Regions from separate parts of the Streptomyces sp. HSG2 genome, predicted to be linked through region 3. Evidence: riboswitches for the same ligand, from Rfam matches in the RefSeq annotation. Region 3 holds a riboswitch; each other region holds the start of a gene.
What was found. A riboswitch is a leader RNA that binds a small molecule or an ion and turns the genes downstream of it on or off. The one in region 3 is predicted to bind cyclic di-AMP.

Region 1 (5,672 bases), 1.5 Mb from region 3:
TGGTACTGGGTCTGCTCACCCTGGCGACGATCTCCGCCCGGTCCTGAGGCGGGCCCCGCCCGGACGACCCCACCGCACCGACCCGAGCCCCGTCGCGCGCGAGGGCGGCCCCGCGCGCCCTCCGGCGGACCGGCCGCCCCTCCCCTCCCGGTCCGAGGGCCGGGCCGAGCCCACCCAGGACGGTATCGATGACTCACCGGCCCACCGAGTTCGACCCCCTCGACCGGAAGATCGTCCGCGCCCTCATGGCGAACGCCCGGACCTCCTTCGCCGAGATCGGCGCGGACGTCGGACTGTCGGCCACCGCCGTCAAGCGTCGCGTGGACCGCCTGCGGGAGACCGGTGTGATCACAGGTTTCACCGCCACCGTGCGGCCCTCGTCGATGGGGTGGCGGACCGAGGCGTACGTGGAGGTGTACTGCGAGGGCGCCGCCCCGCCGCGGCGCCTGGCGGAGGTGGTGCGCAACCATCCCGAGATCACCGCCGCCATGACGGTCACCGGCGGCGCTGACGCCCTGTTGCACGTGCGGGCGCGGGACGTGGAGCACTTCGAGGAGGTGCTGGAGCGGATTCGCACCGAGCCGTTCATCCGCAAGACGATCAGCGTGATGGTCCTGTCTCATCTGATCCCCGACAGCCCGGACGCGGGCGCGAACCGACTGGGTGCCGACGGCGACGCGACACCCGAAGGCCCCCCTCCGGACCACGCATCGGACGTGCGCTGAGCCAGGTCCAGGCGCAACGATCCTGCGTCAACACGCAGCTCTCGTTCCTTGTCGCCCGTTGGTACCGCTTTCTACCGTGGTGTCAGTGCCCCATCACCCCCCGTGAGCGAAGCGGAGGCAGTCCGTGAGCCACTCCCGTCCAGCGCGCCCGCGTCGCTTTCTGCTCTGCGACCCCGATCACTTCGCCGTCCGGTACGCCATCAACCCGTGGATGCGGCCGGACGCCGCGGTCGACACCGTCCGTGCCATGGCACAGTGGCGCGCCCTGACCGCGGCGTACCGCGCGCACGGCCACACCGTCGAGACCATCCGGCCGGTGCCGGGCCTGCCCGACATGGTGTTCGCCGCCAACGCGGCCGTCGTCGTGGACGGGCGCGTCCTCGGCTCCCGCTTCCTGGCGCCGGAACGCCGACCGGAGTCCGTGCCGTACACGGCGTGGTTCAAGGAGCGCGGCTACGACGTACACCAACCCGAGTCGGTCTGCGAGGGCGAGGGCGACCTCGTGCCGGCGGGACGGTGGCTCCTGGGGGGCTCCGGCTTCCGCACCACCCGCGAGGCCCATCGGGAGGCCCAGGAATACCTCGGCGCGCCGGTGATCGGTCTGACCCTGGTGGACCCCTACTTCTACCACCTGGACACGGCGTTGTTCGTCCTCGACGACCCCGAGGCCGGGACGGAGGCGAACATCGCGTACTACCCGGAGGCGTTCTCCCCCGGCAGCCGCGAGGTGCTGGCGCGGCTCTATCCCGACGCGGTGACGGCCACCCGCCATGACGCCCTGGCTTTCGGGCTCAACTCCGTGTCGGACGGCCGACACGTCTTCATCTCGTCCGCGGCGACCGCCCTGGCGGGCCGACTCGCCGAGCGGGGATACGTCCCCGTCCCCGTCGACCTGTCCGAGTTCCACAAGGCAGGGGGCGGCATCAAGTGCTGCACCCAGGAGATCCGGGAGGACCGACGATGACCGCGCCCGCCCGCACCCGTTCGTCGGCCGACCTGATCCGGGCCGAGGAGCACGTCCTGGCCCACAACTACCATCCCCTGCCCGTGGTCGTCGCCCGTGCGGAGGGCGCCTGGGTGGAGGACGTCGAGGGCCGCCGCTACCTGGACCTGTTGGCCGGCTACTCGGCCCTCAACTTCGGGCACCGGCACCCTACGCTGGTCCGGGAGGCGCACCGCCAGCTGGACCGGGTGACGCTGACCTCCCGCGCCTTCCACAACGACCGCCTCGCCTCCTTCGCCGAGCGGCTGGCGGCGCTCACCGGAACCGACATGGTGTTGCCCATGAACACCGGAGCGGAGGCCGTGGAGACGGGCATCAAGGTGGCCCGCAAGTGGGCCTACGAGGTCAAGGGCGTACGCGGGGGCCGGGCGACCATCGTGGTCGCGGCCGGCAATTTCCACGGCCGGACCACGACCGTGGTCGGGTTCTCCACCGACGAGACGGCGCGTGCCGGGTTCGGCCCCTTCACCCCCGGTTTCCGCGTCGTGCCGTACAACGACACCGCCGCGCTGGAAGCGGCCGTCGACGAGTCGACGGCCGCCGTGCTCGTCGAGCCGGTGCAGGGCGAGGCAGGGGTGATCGTCCCGGACGACGGCTACCTGACCCGGGTGCGGGAGGTGACCCGCGAAGCGGGGTGCCTGTTCGTGGCGGACGAGATCCAGTCCGGACTCGGCCGCACCGGACGCACGCTCGCGGTCGAGCACGAGTCGGTCGTCCCGGATCTGATCCTGCTCGGGAAGGCGCTGGGCGGAGGCATCGTACCTGTGTCGGCGGTCGTCGGCAGCCGCGAGGTGCTCGGGGTGCTCAACCCGGGCGAGCACGGGTCGACGTTCGGCGGCAACCCCCTGTCCGCCGCCGTGGGCGAGGCGGTGGTGGGCTTGCTGGAGACGGGCGACTTCCAGCGCCGGGCGGCGGAGCTGGGCGAGCGGCTGCGCGTCGGACTCGCTCGGTTGACCGGGCGGGGCGTCGTCGGCTTCCGGACGCGGGGGCTGTGGGCGGGCGTGGACGTGGACCCCGCGCTGGGCACCGGGCGAGAGGTCGGAGAACGGCTGGCGCGGGAGGGCGTGTTGGTCAAGGACACGCATGGGTCCACCATCAGGATCGCGCCGCCGCTCACCATCGCCGCCGGGGAACTGGACGAGGGGCTGGCGGCGCTGGAGCGGGTGTTGACCGACTGACGCGCGAGGGGCCACGCGTTCGCGCGCCGGCCGACCCATCCGCGGGCCCTTCGGGGCCGGGTCGTCGGGCGGGGCGTCCCGTCGGGGGGCCGTGCGGGGGGGGAATCCCGCTCGGCGTGCTCCGGCGGCCTCTCGTGCGGGGCGTACGCCGGGCCGGGCCACCGGCTCGGGGGCGCGGGGACGGGGAATCGTCACACCGGTGAGGGCGCTGCGCCCACAGAAGGCCCCGAGCGGGACGGCCGGGGCCGTCCCACCGGGTTCCCCGCCGACGCCCCCGACGACGCGGGGAGGCGCCGAACGGGCCGAATGGCCTACCCCCGAACGGACCACCCCCCAGCCCCGCCACCGACCGGTCCGAGTTGCGCGGAACGTCCGCCGGGGGACGGGCGCGTGGCCGGTCGTCGCTGGTCCGAGGGTGGGCCGGGGTGCCGGCGTGGCGCGGTGCGCCGATTTGTCCACCCGATCGGACCGAGGGTGGCCGACAACACAGCTCCCCCGTCCCGCCGGGACTTTCGCTTCGCGGTGCAGCAAGATCCGTGACTGACGACAAGCCCTCGCCGCCGCGGCGGGGCGATTCGGGCGGACGCCGAGTCCTGCCGCCGTCCGGATGACCGGTCGACAGGAGTGGATCGGCAGGAGTGGAGGACCCGAGCACGACGGGTCGCCGGGACGGCCGTCACGGACGGGAGCCCGAGCGGTCCTTGGGGTGAAGCCGCACGTGTGCGGCCGGGCAACTTCGCCGGCCCGAATCCGACAGGTCATCCTTCACAGGCGGCTGACGAAGGGTTGCGCATGACCGCGCTCGATCGTGTCCCGACGTTTCTCGCCCGAGCGGGTACCGCCTCCGCTCTCGCTCTCGCCGCCGTGGGTGGCTCCGTGGTGGTCCCCGGCGCGGCCTCGGAGGCCGCGGCCGCGGCGGCGGCCTCCAAGGCGCTCCGGGTGGCGGCTTCCAAGAAGGGCGCCCCCTACCAGTACGGGGCCACCGGGCCTCACCGCTTCGACTGCTCCGGCCTGACTCTGTACTCCTTCAAGGCCGCGGGCAAGCGGCTGCCGCGCACCGCCGCCCAGCAGTACAACCGCACCCGACACGTGTCGGCACGCCAGCGCAAGGCCGGGGACCTGGTGTTCTTCCACTCGGGTCGGGGCGTGTACCACGTCGGCATCTACGCGGGGCGCGGACGGATCTGGCATGCGCCGAAGACGGGGGACGTGGTCCGCCTCCAACGGATCTGGACCAGCAGCGTCCGGTACGGCCGCGTGCGTTGATTCATCCGGGGGTGGTGGCCGGTGCCCCGAGGCCGACCGCCACCCTCCGGCCCGTCGGCTCGGGACCCCCGGCCAGGCCGTCCGGCCCGGTCCAGGGAAGCTCGATGGAGACCGTCTTGCCACCTTCACGGGTGGGCTTGACCCGGACCCTGCCCCCGCGTTCGGCGGCGGCACACCGGACGATCACCATGCCCCGGCCGTTGTCCTGTTGACCGGTCGCGGGCAGTCGCCGGGGGAATCGGGGGTGGCTGTCCGTCACCCCCACGTACAGCCATTCGTCTCGGTCGAGGACGAGTTCCACGGTGAAGCTGGGCGACTGTCCGAGCGTGTGCCGCACCGCGTTGGTCGCGAGTTCGGAGACGACGAGCCTGATGGTCTCGGCGGCGTCGGTGTCCACGCCGAGACCCCATTCGACCAACGTGCCGACGGCGTAGCCGCGAGCCGTGGAGACCGAGGCCGGATCGGTCGGCAGAGTGACGGATGCTGCCAGGTGGTCTGCCATCGCGCGGGGGTCCCTTTCCCACGGGACCGCGGTCCGACACGGGTCGGATGGTGCGAGTACGGTCCCTGACCGGTGCTTCACACGCCAGACTGCCATCACGGCGGCGCCGGGGGCGTCGATCCGCCGGGATGCGCCCGCCCCTGTCCCTCGAAGCGGTGAACTCCGCCCGTATGGACGGCGTCGCCCCCGTTCCCGCGGCAGCGGCCCGACATCCCGGGAGGCTGCCGGCGGGGCCGGGGCGGGAGGGACCCTCACCCCGGGCGGACGCCGGATCCGGGTGCCGTCGTGAGGAGAGTGGTCACCGCCTGTTCGACTCGGGCGTCGTCCAGGTCCGCGCGCGCCGTCAGCCTGATCCGGGAGACTCCGTCGGGCACGGACGGCGGGCGGAAGCAGCCCACGGCAAGACCTGCGGATCGGCAGTCCGACGCCCAGCGCACCGCGTCCTCGGCGGAGGGAGCCCGTACCGAGACGACGGCCGCGTCCGGTCGGGCGCAGGGCAGGCCCGCCGCCGTGAGCCGGGCGTGCAGCCCCGCCGCGACCGTCCGGGCCCGGACCGCCCTCTCGGGTTCGCGGCGCAGCACGCGGAGGGCGGCGAGCGCCGCGCCCGCCGACGCGGGCGCGAGCCCCGTGTCGAAGATGAACGTGCGGGCCGTGTCGACGAGGTGGGACACGACGCGGGTCGGTCCGAGGACGGCGCCGCCCTGCGCGGCGAGCGACTTGGACAGCGTCACCGTGGCCACCACGGAGGGGTCGCCGGCCAGCCCGGCCGCGTGGGGGGCGCCGCGTCCCCCGGCGCCGAGCACGCCGAGGCCGTGCGCGTCGTCGAGCACGAGTCCGGCCCCGTGAGTCCGGGCCACCCGTGCCAGCGCGACCAACGGGGCGGCGTCCCCGTCCACGGAGAAGACGGTGTCCGTCACGGCGACCGCCGGCCCGTCGTGGCCGGACAGTGCCTTGTCCACGGCGTCCGGGTCGGCGTGCGGGACGACCTGGACGCCTCC
Region 2 (5,672 bases), 1.2 Mb from region 3:
TCCTGCTGGTGACCGACGCCCCGGAGGCCGCGCGACCCCTCTCGGCGGAACGGGATCGCGTCAAGACGGACACTCTGCGGCGATACTTCACACCGGTCGCGGACGAGCGGGCACGCGGACGGCGAGTGATCGTCTACGAGCGGGGCGAGGGCTGACCGCGCCCTCCCGGCGGGCCGCCGCCTCGGTCAGCCCGTGCCGGCGCGGACCCGATCGGCGAGCCTGCCCATCCGCGCTCGGGCGGCCCGCAACGCGTCGAGGTCGGCGGCGGCCGGGCCCGGCTCGGCCGCCAACTCGCTCCACAACTCGATCAACTCGGCACCGAGTTCCATCCCCTGCCGGGGGTCCCGGACCGCGCGCCAGGCGGTCAGCGCGCCGTGGACACCGCCGTAGGCGGCCTCCGGGTCGCCCGTCCGACGATGGGCGCGCGCCGAATCCAGGCAGAGACGCAGCGCGCGGACGGGGTCCCCGGAGAGGAAGGCGACGTAGGCGGACACCTCGCGCAGGCGCAGCACCTCGGGATGGTCCGGCCCGAGGAGTCGAGAGGCCCGTGCCCGTGCCTCGGCGGCCTCCCGGTCCGCTTCGGCCGTTCGACCGGACCGGATCGCCTCGTGGATCCGTCCGACGGCCTCCGCGAGGAAGGCGGGCGTCTCGATGGCCGGCCGCTCGCCGCCCGGGTCCGCTCCCAACACCGCCTCGGCCACCGCGTCGAAGCCGCGAGGCGGGGTGCGTGAGGGCGCGGGCGCCGCGTCCGCGCCGGTGGAGGGGCGCGCCGGGGGCTCCGGTGGGCCGCCCGGCGCCTCCATCCGGGGAGGCGGGCCGAACGCGCCCGTCGGGGGCGCCACCGTGCCCCGGACGACCGTGGGGGCCGTGGGGGAGGCCACGAGCGCGAGGGTGACGGGCGTGGACGCCGGCGTGGTGGCGCGGGGCGCCGACCGCGTCGGATCGGGTACCGCGCGTGGTCGGTCCGCGGCGGGCTCGGTGGCCCGCACGGGGTCGCCTGCCAGGTGGCTGGCCCCGTCCGGGTCGACGCGGAGCGGGACGACCCAGCCGATCGTCTCGTCGTGGACGGTGGCCAGGACCGGCCGACCGGCGGCGAGTGCCAGGCACTGCAACCGGTCGAGCACGGCGGCCTGAACCGACTCGCCGGGGCCGGGCGAGACCGGGACGCCGTCGACCGAGCCCGGGCCCTCGCCCCGTACGCGGACCTCCAACGGCCCGGCCCGCCCGGCCCCCGAGGCGGAAGGGGTGGAGACGAACGGCCTCTCGACGGGCCGGTCGTCTCGTCTGCGGTCGCGGCTGAGTCGAGCCATCGTCCCCTCACTCGTCGGCGGGCCGCGCGGCCCGGTCGCCGCGTCCGGCTCCGCACCGTCGGCGCTGTTCGGGCCGTCGCCTTCGAGTGTCTCCGGCTGTCCACGGCTCCCGCGTCACCACGCTGTCACAGGCTCGTCCCAGGAGGTCGCGCCCCGCCGGTGGGGGCGAGGGGTTCCTGGTGCGCGGGGCGGACGGACCCGGCGCGCGGACCGGGCCGAGAGACCGGGCCCCCCGGGGGGCGGCGGCGAGCGTCGGGAGATCCGTCCGACCGGAGCCGCGGCCACGCCGACCACCTCGCGGGCATCGCTTGGCGCGGTCCCGCCCGCGGCTCCGCTCCCGCCGGTCCGGCGGACGTGCCACCGCCTCCGGGCTTCTCACCCGAATCGGTGAGGAGGGGCGCTCCCCCGCGACGTCCGGGCGGTCGGAGTCTGGGCGGGCGGCCGGTCGGTGTCGGGGCGGGGCGTGGGGGCCGTCGGCCCCGCCGGGGTCGCGGGCGGGTGCGGACGCCCGATCCCGAGGGCACGGCCCTTGCCCTGCCGCGGTGGGGCGTTCCGCGCGGGGGCCGGGCGGGAGCCCGGGGTCGCTCAGCCGGCCCGGTGGACCACGGCGTCGCAGAGATCCACCAGCGCGGTCTTGGCCTCGCACTCCGGCAGTGGTGTCAGGGCGGCGCGGGCCTCCTCGGCGTATCGGACGGTGTCCCGCCGGGCCTGGAGCAGCGCCGGGTGGGCGCGCAGCAGGCGCACCGCCTCGGCGAGCCGGGCGTCGTCGCCGAGGTCGGCGTCGAGCAGCTCGCACAGCTCCCGGTCCTCGGGCAGCCCGAGGCGCGAGGCGCGCTCGCGCAGGCGCAGTACCGGAAGGGTGGGGATGCCCTCGCGCAGGTCGGTGCCGGGGGTCTTGCCGGACTCGCGGGAGTCGGAGGCGATGTCGAGCACGTCGTCGGCGAGTTGGAAGGCGACGCCGAGCCGCTCCCCGTACTGGGTGAGCACGTCCACCACGCTCTCCCGCGCGCCGGAGAGCATGGCGCCGAAGCGGCAGGAGACCGCGACCAGGGAGCCCGTCTTGCCGCCCAGCACGTCGAGGTAGTGGTCGACGGGGTCCCGCCCGTCCTGCGGCCCGGCCGTCTCCAGGATCTGCCCGGCGACGAGCCGCTCGAAGGCCTGTGCCTGGACCCGGACGGCCTCGGGGCCGAGGTCGGCGAGGATCCGAGAGGCACGCGCGAAGAGGAAGTCGCCGGTCAGCACGGCGACGGAGTTGGCCCAACGGGTGTTGGCGCTGGGCACCCCGCGGCGCACGGCGGCCTCGTCCATCACGTCGTCGTGGTAGAGCGTGGCGAGGTGGGTCAGCTCCACGACGACGGCAGACGGGACGATGCCGGGGGCGTCGGGGTCGCCGAAGCGGGCGGCGAGCATCACCAACAGGGGACGGAACCGCTTGCCACCGGCTCGCACCAGGTGCTGGGCGGCTTCCGTGATGAACGGCACCTCGCTCTTCGTCGCTTCGAGCAGCCCTTCCTCGACAGCCGCCATCCCGGCCCGGACATCGGCCTCCAGAGCCTGGTCCCGCACGCTCAGCCCGAACGGCCCGACGACGGTCACGAGGGGTCTCCTGTCTGCTGGTGTCTTCTGGCGGCTACGCGGTTCGTCGATAGGTCGCCGACCTCATCCGCGTCAGCGTATCCGGTCACGTTTCGATCACCGCGAGCGCCCGCCATCGGGGGTCGGGCGGCGTTCGATCACGGAAGGCCCCCTCCGATCAGGTGATACGCCGGACCGGCGGCCGGCGGGTCGCTCACGGGGGCCTCCGGCACGCGGGAGGCCCCTCGGGCCCCCGCGCTCGACCCCGGCTCGCTCCGACGCCGCCCCGCCCCCACGGGACGCGCACCGCCTCGGCGGGAGATCAACGCCCGATTGTCGCTTTCCATACCTTTTGCCACCTTCCCGATCGGGAGTGAGTTGACTCACCCGACCCAGGTGTCACCGCGGTCACCGTCGCCCCCTCCCGGCCCCGGACGAGGGCCAGTTGACCCCCGACAGGACCCCGCCGCCACCCCGGCCCGGGGGGCGGATCTCGGATGCCCGGCGATTCGGGCGAATCAACCCCTTGTTCCGGACATGCCCCCTCGCATACGTTCCCGGCTTGTCGGGTGGACGCCCAGTCCTGCCGCCACCCGAACCGACACCCATCGATCGACCCACCCACGGCAGGAGCGGGGGACCCAGGTACATCGCCGTACGGTCACCCACCGGCACGGCTCGGGGTGAAGCCACGTCCCTCGCGGGCGCGGCCGGGCATCTCCCGCCCGAACCCGACAGCTCACCTCGCAGGCGTGGGAGAGGAACCCCATCACATGTTCGCCACAGACCCGCCCCGCCCCGCCCGGCCCGTCCGGAACGGGCGCCTCGCCCGCAGGCTCGCCGCCCTCGGCGCCGGCGCCGCCGTCCTCGCCCTCCCGCTCGTCGGCGCCACGAGCGCCGTCGCCGCCACGAGCGCGCAGCCGGTCACGACGGCCACGTCGGCCGGCTACACCGACGACCTCGACGGCTGGATCCGCGCCTCCCTCGACGTCATGGCCCGGCACGGCATCCCGGGCTCCTACGACGGGATCCACCGCAACATCATGCGGGAGTCGTCCGGCGACCCCCAGGCGATCAACAACTGGGACGTCAACGCCCTCAACGGCACTCCGTCCAAGGGCCTGCTCCAGGTGATCGACCCCACCTTCACCGCCTACCACGTGGCCGGCACCTCCTGGGACCCGTACGAGCCCGTGGCCAACATCACCGCCGCCTGCAACTACGCCGCCGCGACCTACGGCTCCATCGACAACGTCTTCGGCGCCTACTGAGCCCCGGGGGCGCCCCGGCCCTCCCCGCACCGCACCGCGCCGTCGCCGCCGACTCCGACCCGCTCCGCCCACGCGGACGCGGGGCCGGGGCGTCGGCGTCGGTGTCGGCGCGGCGATCAACTCGGGAAGAGCCGCTCCAGGACGGCCGCGACCCCGTCGTCCTCGTTCGATCGGGTGACCTCGTCGGCCACCGCGAGCAGTTCGGGGTGGGCGTCGGCCATCGCGACGCCGTGCGCGGCCCACCGGAACATCGGGATGTCGTTGGGCATGTCGCCGAAGGCGACGGTCTCCTCCGGCCCGACCCCCCACCGTGCGGCGGCCATCGCCAGTCCGGTCGCCTTGGTGACCCCCGCCGGCTGCAACTCCACCGTGCCCGGCCCCGACATCGTGACCGTCGCGAGAGTCCCCACCACGCCGCGCGCCGCAGTGGCCAACTCGTCGTCGCTCAGGCGTGGATGGCGCAGCAACACCTTGCTGATCGGCGCGGTCCACAGGTCCTCGCGGCGGTCGACACGCACGGCGGGCAGCGTCGGACGCGGCATCCGGTACCCCGGCTCGATCAACGTCAGTCCGTCGGTGCCGTCCTGGTCGACACCCGCGTACACCTCACCCACCTCGGCCTCGATCTTGCCCAGGGCGGTCTCGGCCGGCTCCCGGTCCAGGGTGACCGACCACAGCAGCCGGTCGCTCCCGGCGTCGTAGAGTTGCGCGCCCTGGCCGCACACCGCCGGACCCACGCAGCCGAGTTCCGCCAAGAGCGACCGTACCCGGGGCGCGGGCCGGCCGGTCACCACCAGGTGCCGCGCACCGGAGTACACCACCCGCGCCAGAGCGGCCCGCGACCGCGCCGACACGGTGTCGTCGCCGCGGAGCAGCGTTCCGTCGAGATCGGTGGCCACGAGCGTGTACGCGATGGGGTCCATGATCAGAGAATACGGACATCGCGTTCCGCCGCCCCGGGCCCGGACCACACCCGAAACGGTCGCGATGGCGGACGGTCAGGAACGGTCCGACGCCGCGCGGTTCGCGCCCGGTTGCCGGCGCATCCGGTACCGCCCGCGAGCCACGCCGATCGAGCCCCGAGGCCGGACCCGGCGACCGCTCGCGACGCCCAGGCCCCGAGACCGTCGCCCGTTCCCGTCCCGCGCGCGACACCGGAGCCCTGCCCAGGACCCACGCGTCACACGTAACGTGGGCGCGGCCCGCGGCCACCCCGGCGACGGCACTCGACCGCGGCACCACGCACGGCGCACCCCGCGCAGACGCGAACACGAGAGCGAGGCAGCACCCGATGCCCCCCTTCGATGTCCCCGAGGGCGACCCCTTCGGCCCGCACAACCTCCCGTACGGCGTCTTCTCCCTCCCCGACACCGGGCGGCGGACGGTGGGCGTCCGGCTCGGCGACCACGTCCTCGACGTCGGCGCGGCGGCCCGGGCGGCCGGCTCCCGTCACGCCTCGCTGCTCGACCGGCCGAGCCTCGACCCCCTGCTCGCGGCGGGCCCCGCCGTCTGGTCG
Region 3 (5,672 bases):
CCAGGACGTCCCGGACCTCCTTGCGCTCGTAGAAGCGGACTCCTCCGACGACCTTGTAGGGGAGGCCGACCCGGATGAAGATCTCCTCGAAGACCCGGGACTGGGCGTTGGTGCGGTAGAAGACCGCGACGTCCCCGGCACGGGCCTCCCCGGTGTCGGTGAGCCGGTCGATCTCCTCGGCCGCGAACTGCGCCTCGTCGTGCTCGGTGTCGGCGACGTAGCCGATGATCCGCGCACCGGCGCCCTGGTGGGTCCACAGGTTCTTGGGACGGCGGGACTCGTTGCGCTCGATGACCGCGTTGGCGGCGCCGAGGATGGTCTGGGTGGAGCGGTAGTTCTGCTCCAGCAGGATGGTCGTGGCGTCCGGGTAGTCCTCCTCGAACTGGAGGATGTTCCGGATCGTCGCGCCGCGGAAGGCGTAGATCGACTGGTCGGCGTCACCGACGACGCACAGCTCGGCCGGGGGCAGCCGGTCCGGGCTCGGCGGCGCCTCCTCCTCGGTCGCGGCGGGGCCGACCAGCTCGCGGACGAGGGCGTACTGGGCGTGGTTGGTGTCCTGGTACTCGTCGACCAGGACGTGCCGGAAGCGGCGGCGGTAGTGCTCGGCGACGTCCGGGAAGGCGCGCAGCAGATGCGTCGTCGTCATGATGAGGTCGTCGAAGTCGAGCGCGTTGGCCTCCCGCAGGCGCGCCTGGTAGAGGGCGTAGGCCCGGGCGAGGGTCTTCTCGAAGCCGTCGGCCGCACGCGCCGCGAAGTCCTCCTCGTCGATCAGCTCGTTCTTCAGGTTGGAGACCTTGGCGCTGAAGGACTTCGGCGGGAAGCGCTTGGGGTCCAGTTCGAGATCACGACAGACCAGGGCCATCAGGCGCTTGGAGTCGGCCGCGTCGTAGATGGAGAACGACGAGGTGAGACCGAGGGCGCGGGACTCCCGGCGCAGGATGCGCACGCAGGCACTGTGGAAGGTCATCACCCACATCGCGGCGGCGCGCGGCCCCACCAGCCGCTCGACGCGCTCCCTCATCTCCCCGGCGGCCTTGTTGGTGAAGGTGATCGCGAGGATCTGCCCCGGGTGGACGTCCCGCTCCGCCAGCAGATGGGCGATGCGGTGCGTGAGCACGCGCGTCTTGCCTGAGCCCGCTCCCGCGACGATCAACAGGGGGGAGCCCGCGTGCAGAACGGCCGCGCGCTGGTTGTCGTTCAGCCCTTCCAGGAGGACCGCCGGGTCCACCACGGGGCGCACCGCGCCGTTGCGGTAGTAGGCGTCGCGATCCGCGGGCGCGTCGAAGGCGCCGGCGAACAGATCGCCCGGCACCGGCTCCGGCGCGTGGTCGTCCTCGGGCGGCGGCGGGTGCTCCTCGGGGCCGCGGGGGGCCTGGAGGCTCGCCAGGAAGCTGTCGTCAAAGAGGCTGCTCATCGCGCTCCGAGTCTAGGGCGCCGCACCGACGGCCGGGTCGCGTCCGCGGGTCGCCCCCGATCGCCTCCCCTACGCGCGCGGAAGGTCGCCGACGGTCATGGTAGCGCCAGGTGCCCCCCTCGACGGCGGGTCACGAAAATGTATCGGGCATATCACCCGGCAAACTTCCCAGGTGGCATACGAGTTGGCTACGGTGCGGGCGGGCCGCACGCCTCCTCCGGCGAACGACGCCGGGCCGCGCGACCCCCGCCGAATCCTGGGCGCCCGCGCGGCTCCCGGAGCCGGGGACCCAACCGAGACCCGGGGTGAATCGACCCGCGACCCGCTTCGGGCGCGGGCCGTAGGGCAGCCTTCCGCACCGATCCGCCCGAACCCGACAGCTAACCCGGCAGGCGGAGCACGGAAGGAGTCGCCTCCCTTGGCGTCGCACCGCAAGTCCCGTCCCACGGGCTCCCGGGCCGCGGCGGCCCGCCCCCCCGCCCGCGCCGCCGATGGGCCCGCCTCCGTCGCCCTCCTCTCCCCCTCGACCTCGACCGCCGCCCCTTCCGACGGAGGTGGCCCGAGCCTCGACGAGGTCGAGCGGCGGGTCGACGCCCTCTACCGCCAGGCGGGGGCGAGGGCGGGGAAGCCCACGCGGGGCGAGAGGACCGCCCGGCAGCGCGAGCGCGTGGACAGCCTCCGAGACGAGGGCCGCGGCGCCCGAGGGGCGCGCCGGGGGGATCCGGATGGCGGTGGCCCCTCCCGGGGGGCAGGCCGGACCGGAGAGCCCGCCTCCGGGGCCTCGGCGGCCACCCGTTCGGGCACCAGGCCCCCGACGGCGGACATGCGCCCGGCGGGGGCCACGGACGGCGGGGCGGCGGTCGCCCAGGGCCGTTCACCCGCGGAGCCGTTCGGGCGTCCCGAGGTCGCCGGCGACGCCTCCTCGTCGCCGGGGCGGCGGGAACGGTCCGGGGAGTCCTCGGACTCCCCCGGGGACCTCCGGCCCGCCCCCCGGAACGACCCGCACGCGGCCAAGGCGCGCGTCGGGGAGCAGCTGGCCGCGGCGCGGCGGATGCTGGCCGACGCCGCCCGCGAACGGTCCGCGTCGAACACGACGGACGCCGCCCCGCCCTCGGTGACCGCGAACCCTGCCGGGGACGGCGAGCCGTGGGCTCGCGAGGAGCGCCGGGAGTGGCGCGGCGACGAGGCCACGTCGGTCGACGACGTCCGCGCGACGGTCGTCGGGGGCGCCGGGCCGGACGGCTTCCCCGAGGCGCCCGTCCCGGACACGGGGGCCCTCTCCCGGGAGGACGCGACCGCGACGAGCACCCGACGGACCGCCCCGGACCCGTGGGAGGCGGCCCCGGAGGCGTGGGAGACCACTCCCGGGCCCGGCCGGGACGCCGGGGAGGCGACCGCGGAAACCGGCCCGGATCCGGTGGAGGGCCCCGCCCCGCTCGGCGGTCGGGCGTCGGAAACCGTGCCGTCCGGCGACTCGGGGTACGCGCCCAAGGGCGACAAGGCGGTCGCCTTCGCCCGTGCCCAGATCGGCAAGCCGTACGTCTGGGGCGCCACCGGCCCGGGCTCCTACGACTGCTCCGGCCTGACCCGGGCCGCCTGGACCGCGGCGGGCGTGGCCCTGCCCAGGAGCACTCGGGACCAGGCCCGGGCGGGCACGGTGGTCCCCCTCTCCGAGGCGCGCCCAGGCGATCTGGTCTTCTTCTCCGACGACCCCGCCCACGTGGGCGTCCACGTGGGGAACGGCATGATGATCCACGCGCCGGGTCCGGGCTCGTACGTGCGCGAGGACTCCGTGGTCCTCGACGGGGAGTCCACGGTCCGCGGCGTCGTGCGACCCGCCTGAGCGAACGTCCCGCCGAAGCGACGCGCCCCGCCCTCCGTCGGGACCACGACGGGGGGCGGGGCTCGGTGCGGGGTCCGCGACCGGGGGTCCGCCGTCCCCGGGCGGGAGGGCGGCGGCGGGAGCGGGGCGGGCGCTCAGGTCCAGAGGACGGCGATGAAGACGTTGGCGACGGTCAGCAGGCCCACGAGCCCGAACAGGCTCTTTCGCACCCTCTCCTCGTCCCGCTTCACGTAGACGAGTCCGAGGATCACGACCAGCAGCGCCAGTTTCACACCGACCTTGACGTTGTCGACCGGCCGCCCGTCCGCCTCGTTCAGGCCGACCAGGACCATCCCAGTGATCAACATCGTCAGGGCGCCGTGGAGCATGGCCGGGGTGTAGCGGGCGAGGCCCTGGCCCATCGCCTTCGTCTGGGTGAGGAATCCGCCCAGCAGGGCCGCGATGCCGATGACGTGCAGGCCGACGAAGAAGTGGATGAGTACGTCCATGCCCGGAGCCTACGCAGCGCTCCGAGGGCGGCCCGCACCGGCCCGGCGAAGCCCCCGGCGCCGCCCGACGCGCAGGCCCCGGCGGCGGACGCGCCCACCGCCGACCGGTGGTCAGACCAGCCGACGGGCGGTGGCCCAGCGGGTCAGCTCGTGGCGGTTGGACAGCTGGAGCTTGCGCAGGACGGCGGAGACATGGGACTCCACGGTCTTGACGGAGATGAAGAGCTGCTTGGCCACCTCCTTGTAGGCGTAGCCCCGGGCGATCAGGCGCAGTACCTCGCGTTCGCGCTGGGTGAGCCGGTCGAGGTCCTCGTCGACGGGCGGGGCCTCGGTCGAGGCGAAGGCGTCCAGGACGAACCCGGCCAGTCGCGGGGAGAACACCGCGTCGCCCTCCTGCACCCGGAAGACGGAGTCGACGAGGTCGTCCCCGGTGATGGTCTTGGTGACGTAGCCGCGGGCGCCGCCGCGGATGACGCCGATGACGTCCTCGGCGGCGTCGGACACGGACAGCGCGAGGAACCGCACCGGACGCTCGGAGTCGGTCGCGAGCGCGGCGCAGCGGCGCAGCACCTCGACACCGCCTCCGCCCGGGAGGTGCACGTCGAGCAGGACGACCTCGGGTCGGGTCGCGGTGATCACCGTGACCGCCTGCTCGACGTCCGCGGCCTCCCCCACCACCTCGATACCGGTCCGCCCGGTGTCGCCGATCTCCGCCTGGACACCGGTCCGGAACATGCGGTGGTCGTCGACGAGGACCACCCGCACCCGCCGTCCGGCGGGGTCTTCGACCGGCCCCCTCGTCGTCCCGGTGTGCTCGCTCATGACGCCTCCGCCCTCTCCGTCTCCAGCTCGATCTCCGTGCCCCCGCCGGGCACCGCGCGCAGGCGTGCCGTCCCCCCGTTGCGCTCCATCCGGCCGATGATCGATTCCCTGACGCCCATGCGGTCGGGGGGGATCGAGTCGAGGTCGAAGCCGGGGCCCCGGTCGCGCACGGACACGAAGACCCGGTCCGACTCCACCTCGGCGTAGACCTGGACGGCACCGCCCCCGCCACCGTACTTGGCGGCGTTCACCATCGCCTCGCGCGCGGCCTGGGTCAGCGCGCGGATCCTGTCGTCCAGGGGACAGTCGCCCACGACCACGACCTCCATCGGGACGCCGTGTTCGTCCTCGACCTCGGCGGCGACGCGGCGGACGGCGTCGGCCAGGGTAGTGGGCTCCTCTTCCTGGTGCTTGCCGTTGCCCTCCGGTCTGTAGAGCCAGGCGCGCAGCTCGCGCTCCTGGGCCCGCGCGAGCCGGCGGACCTCGCTCGGGCTGTCGGCGTTGCGTTGGATCAGGGTCAGCGTGTGCAGGACCGAGTCGTGGACGTGAGCGGCGACTTCGGCGCGCTCTTGGGCGCGGATGCGCATCAGCCGTTCCTCGGAGAGGTCCTGCGTCATCCGCACCAGGTACGGGCCGGCGAGGAGGGCGACGCCGACCAGCACCGCGAGGGTGGCCTGGAGGATGGAGCCGAGCTGCGCGGAACCGCGGAGCACGAGGATGCCGGTCACTCCGGCCGTCACCAGCAGCACTCCGGCCCCGGTCCGCAGGAGGGCGACCGTGCTCCCCCGCCGACCGACCTCGACCCAGCGCGCGCGGCGGGCGTCGTCGGCCTGCCTCCAGACGAGGGCGACGCCGGCGCCGACCAGGACGACGGGCCAGAGGTAGAGACGGACTCCGCCGCCGAGTTCGACGTTTCCGGCGAAGACCAGGGCCACGACCACCATCAGCAGCAGGGCGACGAGTTGTCCCCGGTCGGGGCGGCGTGCGATCAGCCTGCGGCGACCGTCCGGCGCGGTGTCGGTCGCCACCATCGCCGGCGGCCTGCGGGGGTCGACTCCCCCGACGCCGAGCGGAACGAAGAACCAGAACGCCGCGTACAGCAGGG
Region 4 (5,672 bases), 1.3 Mb from region 3:
CGCTGGGCGCGTGACCCGTCGCCGAGGTCTCGGGCGGGGAGGGCCGCCACCGGCCCTCCCGATACCGTCGACCCGTGACCGATCAGCACCGGCCCGACTCGCCCGCTCCCTCCCTGTTCTCCCGTGAGTTCGCGGACGACCCCTATCCCGCCTACGCCTGGCTTCGCGAGCACGCGCCCGTGCACCGCGCGCGATTGCCCAGTGGAGTCGAGGCGTGGCTGGTCACCCGGTACGCCGACGCGCGGCGCGCGCTCGCGCACCCGGGGCTGTCCAAGAACCCCGCCCACCACGACGAGCCGGCGCACGCCAAGGGCAAGACCGGCATCCCCGGCGAGCGCAAGGCCGAGCTGACGACGCATCTGCTCAACATCGACCCGCCCGACCACACCCGGCTGCGGCGACTGGTCAGCAAGGCGTTCACCCCTCGCCGCGTCGCCGAGTTCGAGCCCCGCGTGCGGGAACTCGCCGACGGCCTCGTCGACCGGTTCGCGTCCCGGGGCTCGGCCGACCTCATCCACGACTTCGCCTTCCCGCTCCCCATCTACGCCATCTGCGACCTGCTGGGCGTCCCACGCGAGGACCAGGAGGACTTCCGGGACTGGGCGGGCATGATGATCCGGCACGACAAGGGACCCCGGGGCGGGGTCGCGAGGTCGGTGAAGATGATGCGGGGGTACCTGGCCGATCTGATCCACCGCAAGCGGAAGGCGCTGCCCGCCGAGCCCGCCCCCGGTGAGGACCTCCTCTCCGCCCTCATCCGCGCCTCGGACCACGGCGAGCACCTCACCGAGAACGAGGTCGCGGCCATGGCCTTCATCCTGCTCTTCGCCGGATTCGAGACCACCGTCAACCTCATCGGCAACGGCACCTACGCGCTGCTCACCCACCCGGCTCAGCGGGAGCGCCTGCAACGCTCGCTGGCCGTCGGGGACCGCGCGACGCTGGACACCGGCGTCGAGGAACTGCTCCGGTACGACGGGCCGGTGGAGATGGCCACCTGGCGTTTCGCCACCCGCCCGCTCGGCATCGGCGGTCAGGACATCGCCACAGGGGACCCGGTCCTGGTCGTGCTCGCCGCCGCCGACCGGGACCCGGAGCGCTTCGCCGATCCCGACACTCTCGATCTCACCCGTCAGGACAACCCCCACCTCGGGTACGGGCACGGGATCCACTACTGCCTGGGCGCGCCCCTCGCCCGTTCGGAGGGGCGGACCGCGCTCGCCACTCTTCTCACCCGGCTTCCCGACCTCCGCCTGGACGCCGATCCCTCCTCGCTGCGCCGGCGCGGCGGGTTGATCATGCGGGGGCTGCGGACGCTGCCCGTCGCGTTCACCCCCGAGGGCGCGGCGGACCGTGTGGACACGTAGGGGCCGGGCCGCGGTGGCTCGGTCCCCACGGGACGGCACCGCGCCGAACCCCTTTCCCCGGGTGGCCGTCGAACGTCTGTGATCTTCGTGTGATCTGTGCGGCATCGGCTTGTGACATGCGATCACCTGCCGATACGTTCACGGATCAGCGCGGCAGGTCGTGGTCGCCGCGCTGCGAAGCCGCCGTCTCGCGAAAGGTCCGCACATGCTCTCCGGGAACGGTCGTCACCGTCGCCCCAGCCAGGCCTCGGCGCTCGTCGTCGCGGCCGGCGTCACCGGCTCGGCCATCGCCATCCCGCTGTTGGGCGCCTCCGGCGCCGCCGCGGCCGACGGCACGGCCTGGGATCGGGTCGCCGACTGCGAGACCGGCGGCGCGTGGAGCCGGAACGGCGGCAACGGCTACTACGGCGGGCTCCAACTCTCCCAGGACCAATGGGAGAGGTACGGCGGGCTCGACCACGCCTCCAGCGCGGACCAGGCGAGCCGCTCCCGGCAGATCGAGACGGCCGAGAGGATCCTCGCGGCGGAGGGCGTCGCCGCCTGGCCCACTTGCGGCCCGCTCGCCGGGCTGGTGGAGGGGGTCGGCGCGACGATCGACGACCCCGCCGCGCCCGACGGGCCCTCGGTCGGGGCTGGAGGGGCCGCCGGCGCGGTGGAGCGGGCCGAGGAGATCGAGGGCGTCGAAGAGGCCGCCGGGTCGGAGCGGCGAGGCGAGGGGGGCGCGAGGGCCGGTGGTGCTTCGGCCACGCCGTTCGCCGCCGATGCCGGGACCCCTTCGGACCCCGATACGGCGCCGGGGGCGGACGAAGCGGACGCGTCGGACCGTCGGGAGGCATCCCGTGCGGACGTCGGGACGGTCGAGGAGCCCCACGAGGAGCCGGGCGAAGGGGTCGGCGACGAGACGTCCACCCGCCCGGGCGCGGATCCCCGATCGGACGCCGAGACGGCGGACTCGGCTCCCTCCGTGACCGGGCGCGACGGCAAGGACCGCCTCCCTCGGCGGGAGGGCGACGGCACGGGCCGGCACCGCGGGGAGCCGGCCGACGAGAGCGATGGCGGCGAGGCGGCCGGCGAGTACACCGTCCGGTCCGGCGACACCTTGTCGCGGATCGCGGAGGGCCGGGGGACGAGCGGCGGATGGTCCGCGCTCTACTCGGCCAACCGGGCGGTGATCGGCGACGATCCCGACCACATCCTGCCCGGTCAGACCCTGAGGGTGGCGGGCCAAGCGCTGTCGGCGCCAAGCGAGTTCACGCCCTGAATGTTCCTTGATGTCCGAATTCGAGCGCGTGAGACATAGCTCTCAGAAGTTCTGATCGTCTTTGATAATCCCCCGGCCGCGTGTCTACGGTCGGGATCGCTCGCCATCGCGGGCACCGGTGCCGCTACGCCGAATCCTGCCAGCGGCTTCCGGCAACAGTCGTCGCGTCGAGCGCCGTAGGCAGGAGCGGGGGAACCAAGGTAGGCGCCGCACCGGGAAGTCGAGACGGAGCGGCTAGGGGTGAAGCCGCGTCCCGTGAGGGACCCGGCCGGGCAATTCCACCGGCCCGAACCCGACAGCTCACCTCGTAGGCGTCGGTGAGGGGATCCATCCATGCTGTTCTCCGGCAAGGGCAACCACCGTCGTCCGTCCAAGACCGCCCGGGCCATCGCCGTCGTCGGCGTGGCCGGTGTCGCCGCCGCGGCCCCGCTGATGGCGGCCGGCACCGCCTCGGCGGCGACCGCCGCGGAGTGGGACGCCGTCGCGCAGTGCGAGTCCGGCGGCAACTGGTCCATCAACACGGGCAACGGCTACTACGGCGGGCTGCAGTTCGCGGCCTCGACGTGGGCCGCCTACGGCGGCACCCAGTACGCCTCGACCGCCGACCAGGCCAGCAAGGCCCAGCAGATCGAGATCGCCGAGAAGGTTCTGGCGGGTCAGGGCAAGGGCGCCTGGCCGGTCTGCGGCACCGGCCTTTCCGGCGCCGCCTACGACGGTGACACCGCCACCGACACGCAGGCCGCTCCCGCTCCGGCCGAGACGGAGGCCGCTCCCGCTCCGGCCGAGACCCACGAGACCGAGCAGCCCGCCTCCCGCTCGCAGGAGCGCTCCGCGGCCGAGTCCTCCCAGGAGGTCGCGCAGGACACCGTCACCACCCCGACCGGCGACCAGGTCGCCAAGGGCGACGGCGAGTACGAGGTCGTCAAGGGCGACACGCTCAGCGAGATCGCCGCCGAGCACGGTGTCGAAGGCGGCTGGCACAAGCTGTTCGAGCTGAACAACGACATCGTCGACAACGCCGACCTGATCTTCCCGGGTCAGCAGCTGCACCTGAAGTAGGCGGCCCAGGCTCCCCGCCCCCGTCCCGGCTCGCGTCCTCGGCGCGCCGGGACGGGGTTCGCGCGTCGCAGCACCGCCCCGGCACCGGTATCCGGCCGAGCGCGGTCCGATGACCGTCCGGCGTGAAGTCGATCGGCCGGAGGCGGTTAGGCTCGTGCCGCAGCACCTCACGCGCGGTACTGCCATCCGTGTCACATCCAAGAAGGAGATGCTCGTGCCGTCCATCGACGTCGTCGTAGCCCGGGAAATCCTGGACTCCCGAGGCAACCCCACGGTCGAGGTCGAGGTCGGCCTCGACGACGGCAGCACGGGCCGTGCCGCCGTGCCGTCCGGCGCGTCCACCGGCGCCTTCGAGGCCGTCGAGCTGCGGGACGGCGACGCCGGCCGCTACCACGGCAAGGGCGTGGAGAAGGCCGTCCTCGCGGTGATCGAGCAGATCGGCCCCGAGTTGGTCGGCTACGACGCGACCGAGCAGCGTCTGATCGACCAGGCCATGTCCGACCTGGACGCCACCGACAACAAGGCTTCCCTCGGCGCCAACGCCATCCTCGGCGTCTCCCTCGCGGTCGCGCACGCCGCCTCCGAGGCGTCCGACCTGCCGCTCTTCCGCTACCTGGGCGGCCCCAACGCGCACCTGCTGCCGGTGCCGATGATGAACATCCTCAACGGCGGCGCGCACGCCGACTCCAACGTGGACATCCAGGAGTTCATGATCGCCCCGATCGGGGCGGAGTCGTTCTCCGAGGCCCTGCGCTGGGGCACCGAGGTGTACCACACACTGAAGAAGGTCTTGAAGGCCAAGGGCCTGTCGACCGGCCTCGGCGACGAGGGCGGCTTCGCTCCGAACCTGGACTCCAACCGTGCCGCCCTGGACCTCATCATCGAGGCCGTCAAGGAGGCCGGCTACACTCCGGGCGAGCAGATCGCCCTGGCGATGGACGCCGCCGCCTCCGAGTTCCACAAGGACGGCCGGTACGTCTTCGAGGGTCGCGAGCGCACCGCACAGGAGATGATCTCCTACTACGCGGAGCTGGTCGCCGACTATCCGCTGGTGTCCGTCGAGGACCCGCTGGACGAGGAGGACTGGGAGGGCTGGAAGGCCATCACCGCCGAGCTCGGCGACAAGGTCCAGCTGGTCGGTGACGACCTCTTCGTCACCAACCCCGAGCGCCTCCAGCGCGGCATCGACGAGAACGCCGGCAACGCGCTGCTCGTCAAGGTCAACCAGATCGGCTCGCTCACCGAGGCCTTCGACGCGGTCGAACTGGCGCAGCGCAACGGCTTCAAGTGCATGATGTCGCACCGCTCCGGCGAGACGGAGGACGTCACCATCGCCGACTTGGCCGTCGCCACCAACTGCGGTCAGATCAAGACCGGTGCCCCCGCCCGCTCGGAGCGGGTCGCCAAGTACAACCAGTTGCTGCGCATCGAGGAGATCCTCGACGACGCCGCGGTCTACGCCGGCCGCAGCGCCTTCCCCCGGTTCCGCTCCGCCGGTCTCTGACCGCGGCGGGCCGCCGGCTCCGCGCTGGATCGGCGTCGTCCCTACGTCCTCGCACCCGGTCCCGTACCGTGTGCGGGGACGTGGGCGCGTCCGGTGCGACGCTCCGAGGCGAACGGGAGGCGGGACATGGCCGCGAAGGACCGGGACCGCTTCTCCACCACCGCGCGGATCCGGCTTCTCGGCGAGCGCACCGCGGCCCGGGCCTACCGCTCCCAGAGCAAGCGTCAGGCCCGTCGGTCCCGACTGACCGGTCGGGCCGCGCTGCTCGCTTTGGTGGTCTGCTCCATGGTGGTCGCATTGGCCTACCCGATGCGCCAGTACGTCGCGCAGCGGGCGGAGATCGCCGACCTCCAGGAGGAGAGCCGTCGATCCCGGGACCGGGTCGAGGAGTTGGGCGACCTCGCGGCACGCTGGCAGGACGACGCCTTCGCCGCCCGGGAGATCCGCGCCCGACTGCACTACGTGCGGCCCGGCGAGACCG

Region 1: linked by a shared signal. The riboswitch ahead of JEK78_RS20885 (C40 family peptidase) and the one ahead of JEK78_RS23385 (NlpC/P60 family protein) in region 3 are both predicted to bind cyclic di-AMP.
Region 2: linked by a shared signal. The riboswitch ahead of JEK78_RS08530 (transglycosylase SLT domain-containing protein) and the one ahead of JEK78_RS23385 (NlpC/P60 family protein) in region 3 are both predicted to bind cyclic di-AMP.
Region 4: linked by a shared signal. The riboswitch ahead of JEK78_RS07895 (transglycosylase family protein) and the one ahead of JEK78_RS23385 (NlpC/P60 family protein) in region 3 are both predicted to bind cyclic di-AMP.

What each region holds. Positions count from the first base shown of each region.
Region 1 is NZ_CP066801.1:4,794,134-4,799,805, reverse strand. Features, by position in the region: gene JEK78_RS20905 (hypothetical protein) at 1-47, shown strand, start outside; gene JEK78_RS20900 (Lrp/AsnC family transcriptional regulator) at 189-725, shown strand; gene ddaH (dimethylargininase) at 850-1,689, shown strand; gene rocD (ornithine--oxo-acid transaminase) at 1,686-2,906, shown strand; cyclic di-AMP (ydaO/yuaA leader) riboswitch at 3,481-3,695, shown strand; gene JEK78_RS20885 (C40 family peptidase) at 3,699-4,172, shown strand; gene JEK78_RS20880 (ATP-binding protein) at 4,174-4,674, opposite strand; gene JEK78_RS20875 (8-amino-7-oxononanoate synthase) at 4,926-5,672, opposite strand, start outside.
Region 2 is NZ_CP066801.1:2,072,734-2,078,405, forward strand. Features, by position in the region: gene JEK78_RS08515 (hypothetical protein) at 1-155, shown strand, start outside; gene JEK78_RS08520 (tetratricopeptide repeat protein) at 186-1,310, opposite strand; gene JEK78_RS08525 (polyprenyl synthetase family protein) at 1,896-2,906, opposite strand; cyclic di-AMP (ydaO/yuaA leader) riboswitch at 3,489-3,651, shown strand; gene JEK78_RS08530 (transglycosylase SLT domain-containing protein) at 3,659-4,156, shown strand; gene JEK78_RS08535 (HAD family hydrolase) at 4,273-5,082, opposite strand; gene fahA (fumarylacetoacetase) at 5,448-5,672, shown strand, end outside.
Region 3 is NZ_CP066801.1:3,266,101-3,271,772, reverse strand. Features, by position in the region: gene pcrA (DNA helicase PcrA) at 1-1,414, opposite strand, end outside; cyclic di-AMP (ydaO/yuaA leader) riboswitch at 1,652-1,824, shown strand; gene JEK78_RS23385 (NlpC/P60 family protein) at 1,833-3,257, shown strand; gene JEK78_RS14080 (hypothetical protein) at 3,392-3,745, opposite strand; gene JEK78_RS14075 (response regulator transcription factor) at 3,857-4,567, opposite strand; gene JEK78_RS14070 (ATP-binding protein) at 4,564-5,672, opposite strand, start outside.
Region 4 is NZ_CP066801.1:1,934,744-1,940,415, reverse strand. Features, by position in the region: gene JEK78_RS07905 (cytochrome P450) at 75-1,367, shown strand; gene JEK78_RS07900 (transglycosylase family protein) at 1,573-2,628, shown strand; cyclic di-AMP (ydaO/yuaA leader) riboswitch at 2,791-2,957, shown strand; gene JEK78_RS07895 (transglycosylase family protein) at 2,962-3,687, shown strand; gene eno (phosphopyruvate hydratase) at 3,902-5,191, shown strand; gene JEK78_RS07885 (septum formation initiator family protein) at 5,318-5,672, shown strand, end outside.